Regions from separate parts of the Variovorax sp. 10N432 genome, predicted to be linked through region 2. Evidence: riboswitches for the same ligand, from Rfam matches in the RefSeq annotation. Region 2 holds a riboswitch; the other holds the start of a gene.
The links. Region 2 has a riboswitch for S-adenosylhomocysteine ahead of metH (methionine synthase). Riboswitches for the same ligand answer to the same signal wherever they lie in the genome.
Positions count from the first base shown of each region.

Region 1: another riboswitch for S-adenosylhomocysteine. It lies ahead of ahcY (adenosylhomocysteinase); the one in region 2 lies ahead of metH (methionine synthase).

Region 1 covers NZ_JBFTHX010000014.1:81,115-90,204, reverse strand. The annotation lists gene rpsI (30S ribosomal protein S9) at 33-425, opposite strand; gene rplM (50S ribosomal protein L13) at 438-869, opposite strand; gene AC1DF3_RS17890 (S1 family peptidase) at 1,051-2,298, opposite strand; gene AC1DF3_RS17885 (hypothetical protein) at 2,307-2,930, opposite strand; gene AC1DF3_RS17880 (23S rRNA (adenine(2030)-N(6))-methyltransferase RlmJ) at 3,066-3,992, shown strand; gene AC1DF3_RS17875 (septal ring lytic transglycosylase RlpA family protein) at 4,005-4,676, opposite strand; gene metF (methylenetetrahydrofolate reductase [NAD(P)H]) at 4,673-5,506, opposite strand; gene AC1DF3_RS17865 (TlyA family RNA methyltransferase) at 5,484-6,305, opposite strand; gene ahcY (adenosylhomocysteinase) at 6,402-7,841, opposite strand; S-adenosyl-L-homocysteine riboswitch at 7,906-7,975, opposite strand; gene AC1DF3_RS17855 (Crp/Fnr family transcriptional regulator) at 8,050-8,748, shown strand; gene AC1DF3_RS17850 (hypothetical protein) at 8,931-9,090, shown strand, end outside.
Region 2 covers NZ_JBFTHX010000002.1:239,081-248,170, forward strand. The annotation lists gene hutI (imidazolonepropionase) at 1-657, shown strand, start outside; gene AC1DF3_RS03385 (formimidoylglutamate deiminase) at 654-2,039, shown strand; gene hutG (N-formylglutamate deformylase) at 2,045-2,866, shown strand; gene AC1DF3_RS03395 (histidinol-phosphate transaminase) at 2,863-3,996, shown strand; gene AC1DF3_RS03400 (homocysteine S-methyltransferase family protein) at 4,046-5,092, shown strand; gene AC1DF3_RS03405 (SH3 domain-containing protein) at 5,251-6,111, shown strand; gene AC1DF3_RS03410 (LysR family transcriptional regulator) at 6,124-7,011, opposite strand; gene AC1DF3_RS03415 (PACE efflux transporter) at 7,114-7,551, shown strand; S-adenosyl-L-homocysteine riboswitch at 7,560-7,652, shown strand; gene metH (methionine synthase) at 7,674-9,090, shown strand, end outside.

The sequences.
Region 1 (9,090 bases), on a different contig from region 2:
TCTTGACATTGCGAGCGGTAAGCCCAAACGCCTTAGCGCTTGGAGAACTGCTTGCGGCGGCGTGCGGAATGCAGGCCGACCTTCTTGCGCTCGACTTCACGCGCATCGCGCGTCACGAAGCCAGCCTGGCTCAGCACCGGCTTCAGCGTCGCGTCGTAGTCGATCAGCGCGCGGGTGATGCCATGGCGCGCCGCGCCGGCCTGACCCGATTCACCGCCGCCGGCGACGTTGATCATGATGTCGAAGGTTTCGACGTTGTTCGTCAGGAACAGCGGCTGCTTCGCGATCATGATGGAGGTTTCCCGGCCGAAATAAGCCTGGATGTCCTTGCCATTGACCGTGATCTTGCCGGTGCCCTTCTTGATGAACACACGGGCGACGCTCGATTTGCGACGGCCGGTGCCATTGTTCCATTCACCAATCATTCTCAAGGCTCCTTACAGTTCCAGCACTTTGGGCTGTTGGGCGGTATGCGGGTGCTCTGCACCACCGTACACCTTGAGTTTCTTGATCATCGCGTAGCCGAGCGGGCCCTTGGGCAGCATGCCCTTGACGGCCTTTTCCAGGGCGCGGCCCGGGTGCTTGGCTTGCATGTCGCGGAAGTTCGTCGCCGTGATACCGCCCGGGTAGCCCGAGTGACGGTAGTACACCTTGTCGATCGGCTTGGCGCCGGTCACGCGGAGTTGCGATGCGTTGATGATGACGATGAAGTCACCGGTGTCGACGTGAGGCGTGTAAATGGCCTTGTGTTTGCCGCGCAAACGGAGAGCAACTTCGCTGGCTACTCGTCCGAGGACCTTGTCGGTCGCGTCAATCACAAACCACTCGTGCGTCACGTCAGCGGGCTTGGCGCTGAACGTTTTGGTCATGAGTTTTCTCTTTTGAAGAGGGTTTGGCGGGCCCTTTTCCACGGTCGGCGTTCCTCTTGCGGGAATCTCTTAGGTGGTGGTTGTCCTCCGCCGCGGGGCCACAAAAGCGCTGCGAAGCCCTCGATTATATGAAGAATCGGGCCTGGAGGGCAAATCCTGCCCTTGGGCCCTGTCTCTGGACTTAGCGGAGCACCCGCACCAGTTCGAGCGCTTCGTTCGAACTGCTCGAGTTGCCGCGCCGGTGCTCGGCCTCGAAACGCACCACCCGGCCCAGGTCACGCGCATACCAGGCGGAGGCCTTGAAGGGCGTGCCGACCGGCGAAGCGCCGGTGCCGTAGGAGGCGTATATCCAGCCCGCGTAGTCGATCTGGACCACGTTCAGGTCCACGCCATCGATGCGCATCGTCCGTTCGGCAACCACCGTGGCGTCGAGTTCATGGCGCCATTTGTCGCCCGTGGCGGCCACGTAGTCCAGGTGCCAGCGCATCCCGGGCTTGAGGTCCTTGCGGCCCCAGCCACCGGGCGGCGACGAGGCGTCGTAGGTGCCGCCGGCCGGCGAGGTGACCGAGACCACCCGGCCGTCGGTCTTCTCGACCCGCCCGCCCATGTTGAAGATCACCTCGTCGCCCGTGACGCGATCGACCCGGTAGACCACGGTCGACCGGTTGCCGGTCAGGCGGTCGACGCGCTGGAATTCGAGCCCGTCGCCGGGCCGCAGCGGCGCCGTGAGGGCGCTCGCCGGCGCGGCGCCGGCCGCGGCGGTTCGGACGTCCCCCCGCGGCCGCTGGGCCAGCGCGGCCTGGGCACGGGCCGGAATCTCGGGCACGAAATCGGCGGGAACGGCGAAACCGGGCGCGCCAGGGTCGCGGCCGGCGGCGCTGGTGATGCCCAGCAGGCGGCCCTCGGCGTCGAACAGGCCGCCGCCGCTAGCTCCCGCGGCGAGCACCGCGGCCAGCTGCAGCTGCCGGTCGTCGCCGTCCTCGCCGCGCAGGCCGGTGAGCATGGTCTCGCCCAGTGTGTTCTCGACGCCGCGCGGACTGCCGACCAGGTAGGCCTTCTGGCCCACCCGCGCCGCCCCGGCCGGCGCCAGCGGCACCGGCGCGGCATTGAAATTGGCGACCCTGATCTGGCACAGGTCGCGTTCGACGTCCGGGTGTTCGAGCGTCGCGCCGTAAGTCACGTTGTCCTGCCGGATCACGAAACTGGCGGCCTTCGCGAGCACGTGGCAGGCCGTCACCAGGCGGCCCGGTGCGATCACCACGGCGCTGCCGGTGCGCAGCGGACGCTCCTGCGCGTCGAGGGTGCGGACGGTCCAGACTGCAGGCGACACCCGCGCGAACAGCACGTCGGGCTCGAGCGCGAAGGCGCCGGAGGCGGCGCAGGCGGCGGCGAGAAAGGCCGCCGTGCGGCCGATGCTTGCGGGGGTCATGGCGCGGCTCACTTCCGGGCCGGCAGCAAGGCGCCGAGATCGTCGAGCGACACGCGTGAGACCGGCTTCGGCGCCGCCGCGGGCGTCGGATCGGGCGGCGGCGCGACTGCCGCGACCACGGGGGCCGGCGGGGGTGCCGTGGGGGCCGGCGCCACGACTTCGGCCACCGCGACCTTCGGCGGCGCGGCAGCAACAGGCACCGATGCAGCCATCCGCGTGACGCCCAGCGCCACGCCGGCGACCGGCTGGTCGCCCTGCTGCACGCTGCGGTCGTAGCTTCGCTCCTCGCCGAACACGAGTTGCATCCAGCTCGGATAGTTGTAGCCGGCGCCGCTGCCGACATCGATCGCGGCGCCGATCACGCCGCCGACCACGATGTTGCCGACCATCCCGGCGTTGACGCGCGATACCGCCTGGCCGGTCGCCGGCGGCAGCCCGGCCTGGGTGCATTCGACCTTCAGGTTGGCGCCGGAACGCCGCACCAGCACGCTCTGGCCGGACTGCATGAGTGCATCGCCCTTGTCGTTCGACAGCCGGCACTCGGCGCCCTCGATGGCCTTGCCGTCGGACGTCAGGGTCTCGACCTTGACCGACTGGGTGGTACCGTGCGTGACCGACGCACAGCCGGTCAAAATAGAGAGGACGCCCGCGCATGCGCACAGGCCCCAGAATCGCCATCCAGCTCCTCGCATCCTCGATCCTTGTAATTTAATGTTACGGCGCGAGAGTCTAGCGTCGTCCCGTTCATCTTCCAGGCACTATTCCTCATGTTCAGTTACCGCCACGCCTTCCATGCCGGCAACCACGCCGACGTGCTCAAGCACACGGTGCTGATTGCCACGCTCGAACACCTGCTCGAGAAAGACACCGCCCTCACGGTGGTCGACACCCACGCCGGCGCCGGCCTCTACCGGCTCGACGGCGACTACGCCGGCACCAGCGGCGAGGCCGCCGACGGCGTGCTGCGGCTGGTCGGCGGCGGCGCCAAGCCGGCGCCCCCGAAGGGCGCCAAGGCCGTACCCGACGCCCCGCTGGCCGACGCCCTCGCCCGCTACCTCGAGGTGGTGGGCGACTTCAATCCCAAGGGCGGCGCCAAGATCTACCCGGGATCGCCGTTCATCGTCCATCACCTGCTGCGCGAGCACGACAAGCTCAAGCTGTTCGAGCTGCACCCGACCGATGCCCGGACGCTCGACGCCAACATCGCCCAACTCGAGGCCGGCCGCCAGATCACCGTGCTGCGCGACGACGGCTTCGGCAGTGCCACCAAGTTCCTGCCGCCGCCCTCGCGGCGGGCACTGGTGCTCTGCGACCCCAGCTACGAGATCAAGAGCGACTACGCCCGGGTGCTCGACTTCGTGGGCGAGGCGCTCAAGCGCTTTGCCACCGGCACTTATGCCGTCTGGTATCCGATCATTCCGCGGCCGGAAGCGCACGACCTGCCGCGCCGGCTCAAGACGATGGCCACCAAGGCCGGCAAGTCCTGGCTGCATGCCACGCTGACCGTCAAGTCGAGCAAGATCACGACCGATGCGACCGGCGCCACGCACCGGCCGGGCCTGCCCGCCAGCGGCATGTTCCTGATCAATCCGCCCTACACGCTGAAGCCGCTGCTGGCGGCGGCCCTGCCGCAGATGGCCGAGCGGCTGGCACAGGACCGCAACGCCACTTTCTCGCTCGACAGCGGCGGCTAGCGGCGGCTTGCGTCAGCGCCGCTTGCGAAGCGGCAGGAGCTTCCGCGCCGGCTTCGGCGCCGGCTCCGGCGCCGCCTGGGCCGGCGTCTCGACCGCGCCGACTTCCTTGCCGCCGCAGCGGTCGGTGTCCTTGTCGGCGATCGACAGCGCCACCGTCTTGATGCCCATGCCGAGCATCCCGATTTCTTCCGCCGCGGCCCGGCTGAGGTCGATGATGCGGCCCGAGGCGTAGGGGCCGCGGTCGTTGACGCGCACCAGCACCTCGCGCCCGTTGACCAGGCTGCGGACGCAGACGCGGGTGTTGAACGGCAGCGTCCGGTGCGCCGCCGTGAAGGCCGTCATGTCGAAGCGCTCGCCGCTGGCGGTCTTGCGCTGGTGGAACTGGATGCCGTACCAGGACGCGCCGCCGCGCTCGAAGATCTCGCGCCCGCCCTCGTCGCCCGGGATGCCGTCGTCGGGCCCGAGCTCGCCCGCGCCCGACACCGCCAGGTCGTAGCGCACCGACGGCACCGCGGAGCGCGGCGGAGCGCCGGGCGGCAAGGCCGGCTGCCTGGCCAGCGGCCGCAGTCGGAACGTTGCACCGCCGGCCTCATCGCCCGGCGCGGTGGGCTGCAGGGAACAGGCCGCAAGCCCGGCCGCAAGCAACGCCATCGACAGCGTCGCGATGCGGCGGCTCAAACTCATTCGGCCCAACCCAGCCGCTGCAGCACGCCGAGCGTGGCCACCGACTGGTTCATCGTGTAGAAATGCAGCGCCGGCGCGCCAGCGGCGCACAGCCGCTCGCACAGGGCCGCGACGACGTCGAGGCCGAAGGCCTTGATCGACGCCGTGTCGTCGCCGAAGCCCTGCAGCCGCAGCCGGATCCAGCGCGGGATCTCGGCGCCGCAGGCGTCCGAGAAGCGCATCAGCTGGGTCGAGCTGGTGATCGGCATGATGCCCGGCACGATCGGCGTGTCGAGCCCCAGGGCACGCGCGTCGTCGACGAAGCGCCAGTAGGCCTCGGGGCTGAAGAAGTACTGCGTGATGGCCGAGTCGGCGCCCGCGCGCACCTTGGCCGCGAAGGCCTGCAGGTCGGCTTCGGGCGAACGGGCCTGCGGATGCACCTCGGGATAGCAGGCCACCTCGATGTGGAAATCGCGGCCGGTCTCCGCGCGGATGAAGGCCACCAGGTCGCTCGCATAGAGGAACTCGCCGCCCACGCCATAGCCGCTCGGCAGGTCGCCGCGCAGCGCGACCAGGCGCTTGACGCCCATCGCCTTGAGTTCGCCCAACTGCTCGCGCACCGTCGCCTTGGTCGCGCCGATGCAGGAGAAGTGGCAGGCCGCGGCCACGCCTTCGGCGAGGATCTCGCGCACCGCGCCGAAGGTGCCGTCGTGGGTCGAGCCACCGGCGCCGTAGGTCACGGAGCAGAACTCGGGCGACTGCGCGTAGAGCTGCTGGCGCACCGCGCGCAGCTTGACCGCGCCCTCGGGCGTCTTGGTCGGAAAAAACTCAAAGCTCAGCGGAAGGCGCACGGCCGGCTCCTGGTTGGCCGTCCGCAGGAACAGCATGGATGAAGAATTCGCGGTTGCCGTCGCCACCCTCGATCGGGCTGTCGAGCCAGCGCACGACGCGCAGCCCGAGCGCCGCGCAGCTGTCGCGCAGGCGTTGCTCGACCAGCGCGTAGAGCGCCGGGTCGCGCACGATGCCGCCCTTGCCGACCTGGCCCGGCTGCAGCTCGAACTGCGGCTTGACCAGCATCAGCAGGTCGCCGCCGGGCGCCAGCAGCGGCACCAGCGCGGGCAGCACCAGCGTCTGCGAGATGAAGGACAGGTCGCCGACGATCAGACCGAAGCTGTCGCCGACCGGCGCCTCGTCGTCCTCGTCGTCCTCGGATTCGGTGGCCCAGGCCTCGGCCGTCAGGGTGCGCGCATTGACGCCCTCGACCGCGGTCACGCGCGCATCGTCGCGGATGCGGGCATGCAGCTGACCATGGCCGACGTCGACGCCGACCACATGCGCAGCACCGCGCTGCAGCAGGCAGTCGGTGAAGCCGCCGGTCGACTGGCCGACGTCGAGACAACGCCGGCCCGTCGGGTCGATGCCGGTGGCGGCCAGCGCGCCCTCCAGCTTGAGGCCGCCGCGCGACACGTAGCGGGCCTCGGCGGCGTCGAGCAGTTCGAGCTCGGCCGCTTCGGGGATTTCGTCGCGGTTCTTGCCCACGACGCGCCAGTCGGCGCCATCACGCCAGCGCAAGCCGCCGGCGATCAGGCGAACCGCCTGCGAACGCGAAGCGGCCAGGCCGCGTTCGACGAGCAACTGATCGGCACGCAAGGCGTGAGCCTCAGGCCGGCGCCGGGCCGCCCCAAGGCGGCCTGCGGCCCCCTCGGGGGGCAGCGACACACAAAGTGAGGAGCGTGGGGGCCATATTCAGTAACGGTAGGTGTCCGGCTTGTACGGACCGTTCTTGTCGACGCCGATGTAGGCCGCCTGGGTGTCGGTCAGCGTGGTCAGCATGGCGCCGACCTTCTTCAGGTGCAGGCGCGCGACCTTCTCGTCGAGGTGCTTGGGCAGCACGTAGACCTTGCCGGCCTGGTAGGCGTCGGGCTTGGTGAAAAGCTCGATCTGGGCGATGGTCTGGTTGGCGAACGAGGACGACATCACGAAGCTCGGGTGGCCGGTGCCGCAGCCCAGGTTCACGAGGCGGCCCTTGGCCAGCAGGATGATCTTCTTGCCGTCGGGGAAGGTGATGTGGTCGACCTGCGGCTTGATCTCTTCCCACTCGTACTTCTCGATCGAGGCGACGTCGATCTCGTTGTCGAAGTGGCCGATGTTGCAGACGATCGCCTGGTCCTTCATGGCGGCCATGTGCTCGTGGCGGATCACGTCGCGGTTGCCGGTGGTGGTGACGAAGATGTCGGCCTTGTCGGCGGCGTATTCCATGGTCACGACCTTGTAGCCTTCCATCGCAGCCTGCAGGGCGTTGATCGGGTCGATCTCGGTCACCCAGACCTGGGCGCTGAGGGCGCGCAGGGCCTGGGCCGAGCCCTTGCCGACGTCGCCGTAGCCGGCCACGCAGGCGACCTTGCCGGCGATCATCACGTCGGTGGCGCGCTTGATGCCGTCGACCAGCGATTCGCGGCAGCCATAGAGGTTGTCGAACTTGCTCTTGGTGACCGAGTCGTTGACGTTGATGGCGCGGAACTGCAGCGTGCCCTTGGCCGACATCTCGTTCAGGCGGTGCACGCCGGTGGTGGTTTCTTCGGTCACGCCGATGATCTGGGCCGACTTGCGGGTGTACCAGGTGGGGTCGACCGCCAGCTTGGCCTTGATCGCGGCGAACAGGATGCGTTCTTCTTCGCTGGTCGGGTTGGCCAGCACGCCGAGGTCCTTCTCGGCCTTCTGGCCCAGGTGCATCAGCATGGTGGCGTCGCCGCCGTCGTCGAGGATCATGTTCGGGCCTTCGTCCTTCGAGCCCTTGGGGCCGAATTCGAAGATGGCGTGGGTGTAGTCCCAGTAGTCGGTCAGCGACTCGCCCTTGATCGCGAACACCGGCGTGCCGGCGGCGGCGATGGCGGCGGCGGCGTGGTCCTGGGTCGAGAAGATGTTGCACGAGGCCCAGCGCACGGTGGCACCGAGGGCCTGCAGCGTCTCGATCAGCACGGCGGTCTGGATCGTCATGTGCAGCGAGCCGGTGATGCGCGCGCCCTTGAGCGCCTGGCCCTTGGCGAATTCCTCGCGGATCGCCATCAGGCCGGGCATCTCGGTTTCGGCGATGCGGATTTCCTTGCGGCCCCAGGCGGCCAGGGACAGGTCGGCGATCGCCTGGTCGGCGGTCGAGACGGGGGTGGTTTTGAGAACAGCGCTCATTGTGGGCTCCAAAGCGGGTTTGACAGTGGCCACTGCATTCGGGGAACGGACTCACCGCGAGAACAGCGGGTGAGCGTGGTTGCGATGATGGTCCGAGCCTCACGCCTGACGGCGCTGCAACGCTCCTCGGAACGGGGGATTTTAGCGCGTCGCCGAGCAGCCGGGCTGCCCGCAGCGTTTGTCACTTCGATCTAGGCAGAATCCAGGAATGCCAGCGAGTTCACAGCGTCCTTTTTCGTATGCCAGTTGGGATGCGTCCGTCTCCCTGTCCGCGCCATGGCTGGAGGCGACGGATTTCGGCGAGGTGTGCCGACTGGTTCCAGGCGAAACCCTCTACGCCGAAGGTGTGGCGCATCCATACTTTTATCTGCTGCGATCAGGTGTCGTTCACTCTACTATCCAGCGCGACAATGGATTTGATTTCATATTGGAGATATTCGGCCCCGGCGCAATTTTCGGTGAAGGGCCGGCCTTCGCAGACCAACCAAGGCCAACCACCGTGCGAACGGTCACGCCAGCGATCGTCAGTCGATACCTTCCGCTTGAAGCAACGCAGGAGTTCAAACGGAATGCTGAGCTAGCGAACTCCATCATCAAGTTGCTTGGGTTCAAGAATCGCATGGTTGTCAGCAAGCTTTCGAATCTGGCCAACACCAGACCGATCCCTCGCATCATCGAACTCTTGGCCCGCCTCGCCCGGCTGTCCTCCTCTCAATCGAACAATCAATGCGGTCCTTGCGCTGTCAACCTCACGCACGAGCAGATCGCCTCCATGACCGCGTTGACTCGGGTCACCGTCACGAGAGCGTTGAAGTCGCTCTCCCATCAAGGCCTCATCGAAACGCGCCCACGACAGATCATCATTCGCGACGCTGTCAGATTGCAACTCCTCCTTGAATCTTCCTGAACACACCCGCCGCAACGAAAAACCGGGCGCGCCAAACGCGAACTAATTTTCTAATTTTGATCGATACGTTTAGTAAAAGACCAGAGATTCAATAAACGCAACGATCCTTGTATCTCCATATACCGTCCATCACCCACACTCTGAAATAGGATTATCTTTTCACAAAGTGCGGAGATGGCGGCATGCTTGGCAGCGGAGAAGGAAAATGGGAAGTCTGCGATTTTTCGGAAATTTCCTCGCACGCATTCGCGAATGAGAATTGCGCTGGCGTGAAGGCAAAGAACTTCTTGAGCCCACAGGAAATAGATCGAACCGTGGAGTCCATCCTGCGCATAGGATTGG
Region 2 (9,090 bases):
CTGGTCTGCAGCGAGATGCTGCCGGCACTGGCGGCCGAAGGGCTGGTGGACGCGGTTGACGTGTTCTGCGAGCGCATCGCGTTTTCGCTCGAAGAGACCGAGCGCGTGTTCAAGTCGGCGCGCGCATTGGGCCTGCCGGTCAAGCTGCATGCCGAGCAGCTGTCCGACATGGGCGGCGCCGCGCTGGCGGCCCGCCATGGCGCGCTGTCCTGCGACCACATCGAGCACCTGTCGGCCGAAGGCATCGAAGCGATGCGCGCGGCCGGCACGGTGGCCGTGCTGCTGCCCGGTGCCTACTACACGCTGCGCGACACGCACCTGCCGCCGATAGCCGCGCTGCGCGCCGCCGGCGTGCCGATGGCCGTGTCGACCGACCACAACCCGGGCACCTCGCCGGCGCTGAGCCTGCTGCTGATGGCCAACATGGCCTGCACCCTGTTCCGCCTCACCGTGCCCGAGGCGCTGGCTGGCGTGACCCGCCATGCCGCGCGCGCGCTGGGCCTGCAGCACACGCACGGCGCCTTGCATGTCGGCCAGCCGGCCAACTTCGTGCTGTGGAACGTCCGGGACGCGGCCGAGCTCGCGTACTGGTTCGGCCAGCGGCCGCTGCGCACCGTGGTGCGCCAGGGCCGCATCGCGGCGGGGGCGGCCGCATGACGACGCGCACCCTGTTCGCGGCCGATGCGCTGCTGCCGACCGGATGGGCGAAGAACGTGCTGCTGGCATGGGACGACGCCGGCCGGCTGACGCAGGTGCAATCCGATGCGCCCCGGCCGTCCGCTGCACCCACCGTGCGCGGCCCCTTGATCCCGGGCATGCCGAACCTGCATTCGCACGCCTTCCAGCGCGCGTTCGCAGGGCTCACCGAGCACCGCGCCGAGCAGCAGGACAGCTTCTGGAGCTGGCGCACGCTGATGTACCGCTTCGCCGCGCGCCTCGGCCCCGAGCAGATGGAAGCCGTCGCGACCTGGCTCTATGCCGAGATGCTCGAAGCCGGCTACACCAGCGTCTGCGAGTTCCAGTACGTGCACCATGACGGCGACGGCCGCCCCTATGCCGACGACGCCACGCTGAGCCTGGCGCTGCTGCGCGCCGCGCAGCGCACCGGCATCGGCTTCACCTTGCTGCCGGTGCTCTACCAGACCAGCGGCTTCGGCGGCACGCCGCCGAACCCGGGCCAGCGCCGCTTCATCCGCTCGACCGAGTCGATGCTGCGCCTGCTCGACGCGCTGAAGCCGGCCTGCGATGCGCAGGGCGCGCGCCTGGGCCTGGCGCCGCATTCGCTGCGCGCGGTGCCGCCCGATGCCCTGCGTGATGCGCTCGCCGGCCTCGATGCGCTCGATGCCAGCGCGCCGATCCACATCCACATCGCGGAGCAGACGCAGGAGGTCGACGACTGCGTCGCCTGGAGCGGCCAGCGGCCGGTCGCCTGGCTGCTCGACCATGCGCCGGTCGATGCGCGCTGGTGCCTGGTGCATGCCACGCACATGGACGCGCAGGAGTACCAGCGCGCCGCCACGCGCGGCGCGGTCGCCGGCCTCTGCCCCACGACCGAGGCCAACCTCGGCGACGGCATCTTCGACCTCGCGGCCTGGCGCGGCCATGGCGGGGCCTGGGGCGTGGGCTCGGACAGCCATGCCTGCGTCAACGCGGCCGAAGAGCTGCTGCTGCTCGAATACAGCCAGCGCCTGGCCACTCGCCAGCGCAATGTCGGCGCCGATGCGGCGCACCCGCAGGTCGCGACCGCGCTCACGCTGGCCGCCTTGCACGGCGGCGCGCAGGCCGCGGGCCGCGCGGTCTGCGGCCTGGCGCCGGACCAGCAGGCCGACTTCGTCGTGCTTGACGCCGCGCACCTCGCACTGCAAGGGCTCGACGCGCCCGACATGCTCTCGGCGCATGTCTTCGCGAGCCACCGCACGTCGGCGATCGATGCGGTGTGGGTGGCCGGCCAGCCGCGCGTCGCCGCCGGCCGGCATGCACTGCACGACCATGCTGCGGCCGGTTTCGTCGCCGCGCGCAGCCAACTTCTGAAGGATTGAGACCCATGCGCTTCATCACCACCGAGCCGCCGTTCCGCTTCCGCGCCGGCAAGCGGCCCCTGCTGATCTCGATGCCGCATGTCGGCACCCACGTGCCGCCGCAGCTCGCGGCGCGCCTCACCGACGAGGCCCGCCAGGTGCCCGACACCGACTGGCATCTCGAACGCCTCTATGACTTCGCGGACGAACTCGGCGCCTCGGTGCTGGTCGCCACGCACTCGCGCTACGTGGTCGACCTGAACCGTCCGCCCGATGGCGCCAGCCTCTATCCGGGCCAGAGCGTCACCGGCCTGTGCCCGGTCGACACCTTCGACGACACGCCGATCTACGCCGCCGGCGATGTGCCCGACGAGGCCGAGGTCGCCGAACGCCGGGAAGCCATCTGGCAGCCCTACCACCGCCAGCTCGCGGACGAACTGGCGCGCCTCAAGGCGCAGCACGGCATCGCCGCGCTCTGGGACGCGCACTCGATCCGCTCGGTGCTGCCGCGCTTCTTCGAGGGCAGGCTGCCCGACCTGAACCTCGGCACCGCCAACGGCGTGAGCTGCGATCCGGCGCTGGCGCAGCGGCTGAAGCAGATCGCCGGCCAGGCGAACGGCTTCAGCTCGGTGCTCAACGGCCGCTTCACGGGGGGCTACATCACGCGCCACCACGGCCAGCCGGCGCAGGGCGTGCATGCGGTGCAGCTCGAGATGACGCAGTGCAGCTACATGCAGGAAGCCTTGCCCTTCGACTACCTGCCCGAGGTGGCGCAGCGCGTCCAGCCGCACGTGCGGCGGCTGCTCGAAGCCGTGCTGGACTTCGTCGAGCGGAAGCGCGATCTATGAACATGTCTGCCATCCACGCACTCGCACGCCCCGAGGTGCCTGCGCTGCCCGCCTACAACGCCGGCCTGTCGTCGCAGGCGGTGCGTGCGCGCTACGGGGTCAGCGAGATCGCGCGGCTCGCCAGCAACGAGAACCCCTTCGGCGCCAGTCCCGCGGTGGCGCGCGCGCTGGTCGACCTGGCGCTGCAGGTCGGCACCTATCCAGATGCGAACTGCAGCGCGCTGCGCGCCGCGATCGCGCAGCGCAGCGGCGCCCGGCCCGAGGAGGTGGTGATCGGCAACGGCTCCGAGGACATCCTCCAGATGCTGTGCCAGGCCTTCCTGTCGCCCGGCGACCGGGTGCTGACGCAGCGGCCCGCCTTCGGCCTGCACGAGATCTACCCACGCATGATGGGCGCGCAGGTCGAAGCGCTGGCGCTGACGCCCGCGCTCGGCTTCGACATCGACGCCTGGTGCGAGGCCCTGGCGCGCGGCCCGAAGCTGGTGATGCTGGCGAACCCGTCGAACCCGGTGGGCTGCATGTTCGATGCCGGCGAGTTCACCCGGCTGCTCGCCGCCATGCCGCCGGCCACGCTGCTGGTGCTCGACGAGGCGTACTACGAATACGCGCGGACCGCGCCCGGCTTTCCCGATGCGCTGGCCGCGCTGCGCGCGCAGGAGCGGCCCTGGATCGTGCTGCGCACGTTTTCCAAGGCCTGGGGGCTGGCGGGCCTGCGGGTCGGCTACGGCATCGCATCGGATGCCGCGCTGGTCCAGCTGCTGGACCGGGTGCGCACGCCCTTCAACGTCAACCTGGCGGCGCAGGCGGCCGCGTTGGCGGCGTGGGGCGACGAGGCCTACATGCTCCATGCGGTGGCCGAAACGGTGCGGCGGCGCGACGCGATGGCGCAGGCGCTGCGTGCGATGGCCTGGCCGGGGCTGCGCGTCGCGCCGTCGGCGGCCAATTTCCTGTTCATCGACCTGGCGCGTCCGAACGGCCCGGTCAACGAAGCGCTGCTGGCGCGCGGCATCATCGTCAAGCCATGGAAGGAGCCCGGTTTCGAGAGCTTCATCCGGGTGTCGATCGGCACGCCGGAAGAGAACGCGCGCTTCCTCGGCGCGCTGACCGAGATCGCCGGCGCGCAGGCCTGACAAGACCCGACGCCGCGGCGGGCGCGGCGTCGCTTTCTACAATCGGGTCATGAAGCCCGTCGTCTACACCCGCGCCCAGCAACTTCCCGCCATCCTGGCCCAACGCATCGCCATCCTCGATGGCGCGATGGGCACCATGATCCAGCGCTTCAAGCTGACCGAGGCACAGTACCGCGGCGAGCGCTTCAAGGACTTCCCGCGCGACGTCAAGGGCAACAACGAGCTGCTCTCGCTGACCCGGCCCGACGTCATCCGCGACATCCACGAAGGCTATCTCGCGGCCGGCGCCGACCTGATCGAAACCAACACCTTCGGCGCCACCCGGATCGCGCAGGAAGACTACAAGATGGCCGAACTGGCGCGCGAGATGAACCTCGAGTCCGCGAAGCTGGCGCGCGCCGCGTGCGACAAGTTCAGCACCCCCGACAAGCCTCGCTTCGTCGCCGGCGCCCTCGGCCCGACGCCCAAGACCGCCAGCATCAGCCCCGACGTCAACGATCCCGGGGCGCGCAACGTCAGCTTCGAAGAGCTGCGGGCTTCCTACTACGAGCAGGTCGAGGCCCTGGTCGAAGGCGGCTCCGACGTGCTGCTGGTCGAGACCATCTTCGACACGCTGAACGCCAAGGCGGCGCTGTTCGCCATCGACGAGTACTTCGAGGCCAGCGGCGAGCGGCTGCCGCTGATCATCAGCGGCACCGTGACCGACGCCTCCGGCCGGATCCTGAGCGGACAGACCGTGACCGCCTTCTGGCACAGCGTGCGCCATGCACGGCCGCTGGCCATCGGCCTGAACTGCGCGCTGGGCGCGGCGTTGATGCGGCCCTACATCCAGGAGCTGGCACGCGTCGCCGACGACACCTTCATCAGCTGCTACCCCAACGCCGGCCTGCCCAACCCGATGAGCGAGACCGGCTTCGACGAGACCCCCGACGTCACCTCGCGCCTGTTGCACGAGTTCGCGGCCGAGGGACTGGTCAACATCGTCGGCGGCTGCTGCGGCACCACGCCGGAGCACATCGCGGCCATCGGCCAGGCGGTGGCACCGCTCGCCGGCCGCAGCCTGCATCGCGCGGCCTTCTACAGCGAAGCCGCTTGAGGCCGCCGCGCCCGGCGCATGTGAAGCCGGGATGAAGAAAGTCTCCAGACGTTCCGCGTGTGCGCGAACACGCGCGCTGCGGCGTTCTCGTTTGAAGGCCGTGGCTGATTGACATCGGGCTGCAGCCCCTTCTACCCTGGACCGCAAAGGAAATCTTCATGAACAACAAGGCAATGCGATGGGCCGGCCTGGCCGCCATCGCCCTGGCGGTGCCGTTGGCCGCCTCGGCCCAGCAGGCATTCACCCGCGGGCCGGTCAACCTGCGTGCCGGTCCCGGCGACAGCTATCCGCTGGTGGCCACCTTGGGGCCGGGGCAGTCGCTGCAGGTGATGGGCTGCACCGCCGGCTACGGCTGGTGCGACGTGGTGCTGCCGGACGGCCTTCGCGGCTGGTCCTATGCGGCCAGTCTCGAATACGCCTACCAGGAGCAGCGCGTCCCGCTGGCGACCTATGGCGCGATCATCGGCGTGCCGCTGGTGACCTTCGCGATCGGCAGCTACTGGTCCAACTACTACCGCGATCGCCCCTGGTACAACCAGCCGCGCTGGTGGGGCGGCCGCCCGCCGCCGCCGCCGGGCCCGGGCTGGCGCCCCCCGCCGCCGCCGGTGCCGGGCTGGCGTCCGAATCCGTGGCCGGGCTATGCGCCGCATCCGCCGGGCTTCCGTCCGCCGTCGGCGCCGGGCTTCGGTCCGCCGCCATCACCCGGTTTCCGGCCGCCGCCGGCACCCGGTTGGCGCCCGCCGCCCGGTGCGCGTCCGCCCGGCTTCCAGACCGGCGGCCGGCCGCCGGGGCAGGGCGGGGGTGACCACGGCCATGGAGGCGGCCGCGGTGGCGACCATGGCGGTGGCGGGGATGGCGGTCGCAATGGCCATGGCGGGGGCCACGGAGGCGGCGGTGGCGGCCACGGAGGTGGAGGTGGAGGTGGAGGTGGAGGTGGAGGTGGAGGTGGCGGTGGTGGCGGCCACGGAGGTGGCCACGGCGGCGGCCATGGTGGAGGCGGCGGAGGCCGCGACCGCTAGCCGGCGCTTTCTTCAGTCCTTCTTGCGGGCGATGAGCGCCACGAAGCGCTGGGCCCCGAGGCCCAGCGGCCGCTCGCGCGACCACACGACATCGACCCACAGGTCGAGCCCGTTCGACAGGTTCTCGAACGGAATCTCGACCAGCGCGCCGGCCGCCACGTGCGGCCGCGCGAAGTTGCGCGGCAGCCAGCCCCAGCCCAGGCCGGCGGTGATCAGGCTCAGCGCGGCCAGCGCGTTGTCGGTGCGCCAGACATGGCGCGCGAAGACGAAACGCGGGTCGCTGGTGGCGAGGTCGCGTCCGGCGACCACGATCTGCCGCGTGGTCGTCAGGTGTTCTTCTCGCAACCGTCCCCCCGCCGCGGCCAGCACCGGATGGTCGGGCGCCATCACGGCCACCATGGTGTCGTTGGCCACTTCCTGGAAACCCTCGCGGCCGTCGAGGCTGGGGCGCTCGAACACCAGGGCCAGCTGCGCCCTGCCGCTGTGCAGCAGCGCCAGCGCATCGGCCTGCGGCGCCGCCAGCACCTCGACCTCCAGCAGCGGGTATTCGGCCGCCAGAGCGGCCAGCGGCCCGCTCCAGGGCGCGGCCAGCAACTCGGGCGCTATGGCCAGCGTCAGTCGGTTCTCCAGCCCCTGGGTCAGCGCCAGCGCCTGGACCTGAAGCTGCTTGAGTTGCGCCGCCAGCAGGCGCGCCTGCGGCTCCAGCGATCGCGCGGCCGCGGTCGGCTGCGGCTCGCGGCCGCTGCGGTCGAACAGGCTGAGGTCGAGCTCGGCTTCGAGACTGGCGATCGCCATGCTGACCGCCGAGGGCACCCGGCCCAGCGCTCGCGCCGCCGCCGAGAAGGAGCCGTGATCGACCACCGCGAGAAACACCGCCACGCTGTCGCTGGAAAAACCCACGGCCGCCCCGATCTATCAATGAACCTGAAAGAAGATGACTTTTTATATCAGGTAAACCAACATAAAGTCCAGCTCAACGCCAACCAACACAGGATCGATTTCATGCAAGGGCTCAAGCGCCGCGTCGTCTATATCAGCCTCTACGAGGGCATCGCCATCGTCGCGGCCAGCGCGGGCCTGGCGCTGATGTCCGGCCAGGGACTGGGCCATTCGGGCGTGCTGGCGGTGATCGCCTCGGTCATCGCCGTGCTCTGGAACCTCTCGTTCAACGCCCTGTTCGAGCGCTGGGAGTCCGGCCAGGCGGTGCGCGGCCGCAGCCTGCGCCGCCGGATCGCCCACGCGATCGGCTTCGAAGGCGGCCTGATCGCCTTCCTGGTGCCGGTGTTCGCCTGGTGGCTCGGCGTCAGTCTCTGGGACGCCCTGGTGATGGACCTCGGCCTGGTGGTTTTCTTCCTGGTCTACACCTTCGTCTTCAACTGGGCCTTCGACGCCGTCTTCGGCTTGCCGGCATCGGCCGCCGGCGCCGCGCAGCCAGCGTAAAATCCGCGGCTCCCAAGGAGCGTTGCAGCGCCGCCGGCCGTCTGGCCGGCCGCGTCAGGCTTGGGCTTCCAGGCACTGGAGTGCAACGACGCTCGCCTGACCCCGTTTCCACAGGTGAGCCCATGCCAATCGATTCTTCCGCGTCCCAGACCCCGCCCCCGATGAAGCTGTCCGGCCTCGAGCCGGTGCAGATCGGCGATGGCGCGCTGTTCGTCAACATCGGCGAGCGCACCAACGTCACCGGCTCGAAGGCCTTCGCCCGCATGATCCTGAACGGCCAGTTCGAGGAAGCGCTGGCGGTGGCGCGCCAGCAGGTCGAGAACGGCGCCCAGGTGATCGACATCAACATGGACGAGGCCATGCTCGACAGCAAGGCCGCGATGGTGCGCTTCCTGAACCTGATCGCCAGCGAGCCCGACATCGCGCGGGTGCCGATCATGGTCGACAGCTCGAAGTGGGACGTGATCGAGGCCGGCCTGCGCTGCATCCAGGGCAAGGGCATCGTCAACTCGATCAGCATGAAAGAGGGCGAGGACCAGTTCCGCCACCAGGCCCGGCTGCTGCGCCGCTACGGCGCGGCGGCGGTCGTGATGGCCTTCGACGAGAAGGGCCAGGCCGACACCTACGAACGCAAGATCGAGATCTGCGAGCGCGCCTACCGCATCCTGGTCGACGAGATCGGCTTCCCGCCCGAGGACATCATCTTCGACCCGAACATCTTCGCGATCGCCACCGGCATCGAGGAGCACAACAACTACGCTGTCGACTTCATCAACGCGGTGCGCTGGATCAAGCAGAACCTGCCCGGCGCCAAGGTGTCGGGCGGGGTGTCGAACGTGAGCTTCAGCTTCCGCGGCAACGACCCGGTGCGCGAGGCCATCCACACCGTCTTCCTGTTTCACGCGATCAAGGCCGGCATGGACATGGGCATCGTCAACGCCGGCATGGTCGGCGTCTACGACGACCTCGAGCCCGAGCTGCGCGAGCGGGTGGAGGACGTGGTGCTCAACCGCCGCCCCGATGCCGGCGAGCGCCTGGTCGAGGTCGCCGAGACCGCCAAGAGCGGCGCCAAGGACGAGAGCAAGAAGCTCGAATGGCGCGGCACGCCCGAGCACCCAGTGCACGTGAACCAGCGGCTGTCGCATGCGATGGTGCACGGCATCACCGACTTCATCGTGGAAGACACGGAAGAGGCCTACCAGCAGATCCTGGCCACCGGCGGGCGTCCGCTGCACGTGATCGAAGGCCCGCTGATGGCCGGCATGAACATCGTCGGCGACCTGTTCGGCCAGGGCAAGATGTTCCTGCCGCAGGTGGTGAAGTCGGCCCGCGTGATGAAGTCCGCGGTGGCGCACCTCATTCCCTACATCGAGGAAGAAAAACGCCAGGACGAGGCCGCCGGCCGCGATGTCCGCACCAAGGGCAAGATCGTCATCGCGACGGTCAAGGGCGACGTCCACGACATCGGCAAGAACATCGTCACGGTCGTGCTCCAGTGCAACAACTTCGAGGTCGTGAACATGGGCGTGATGGTGCCCT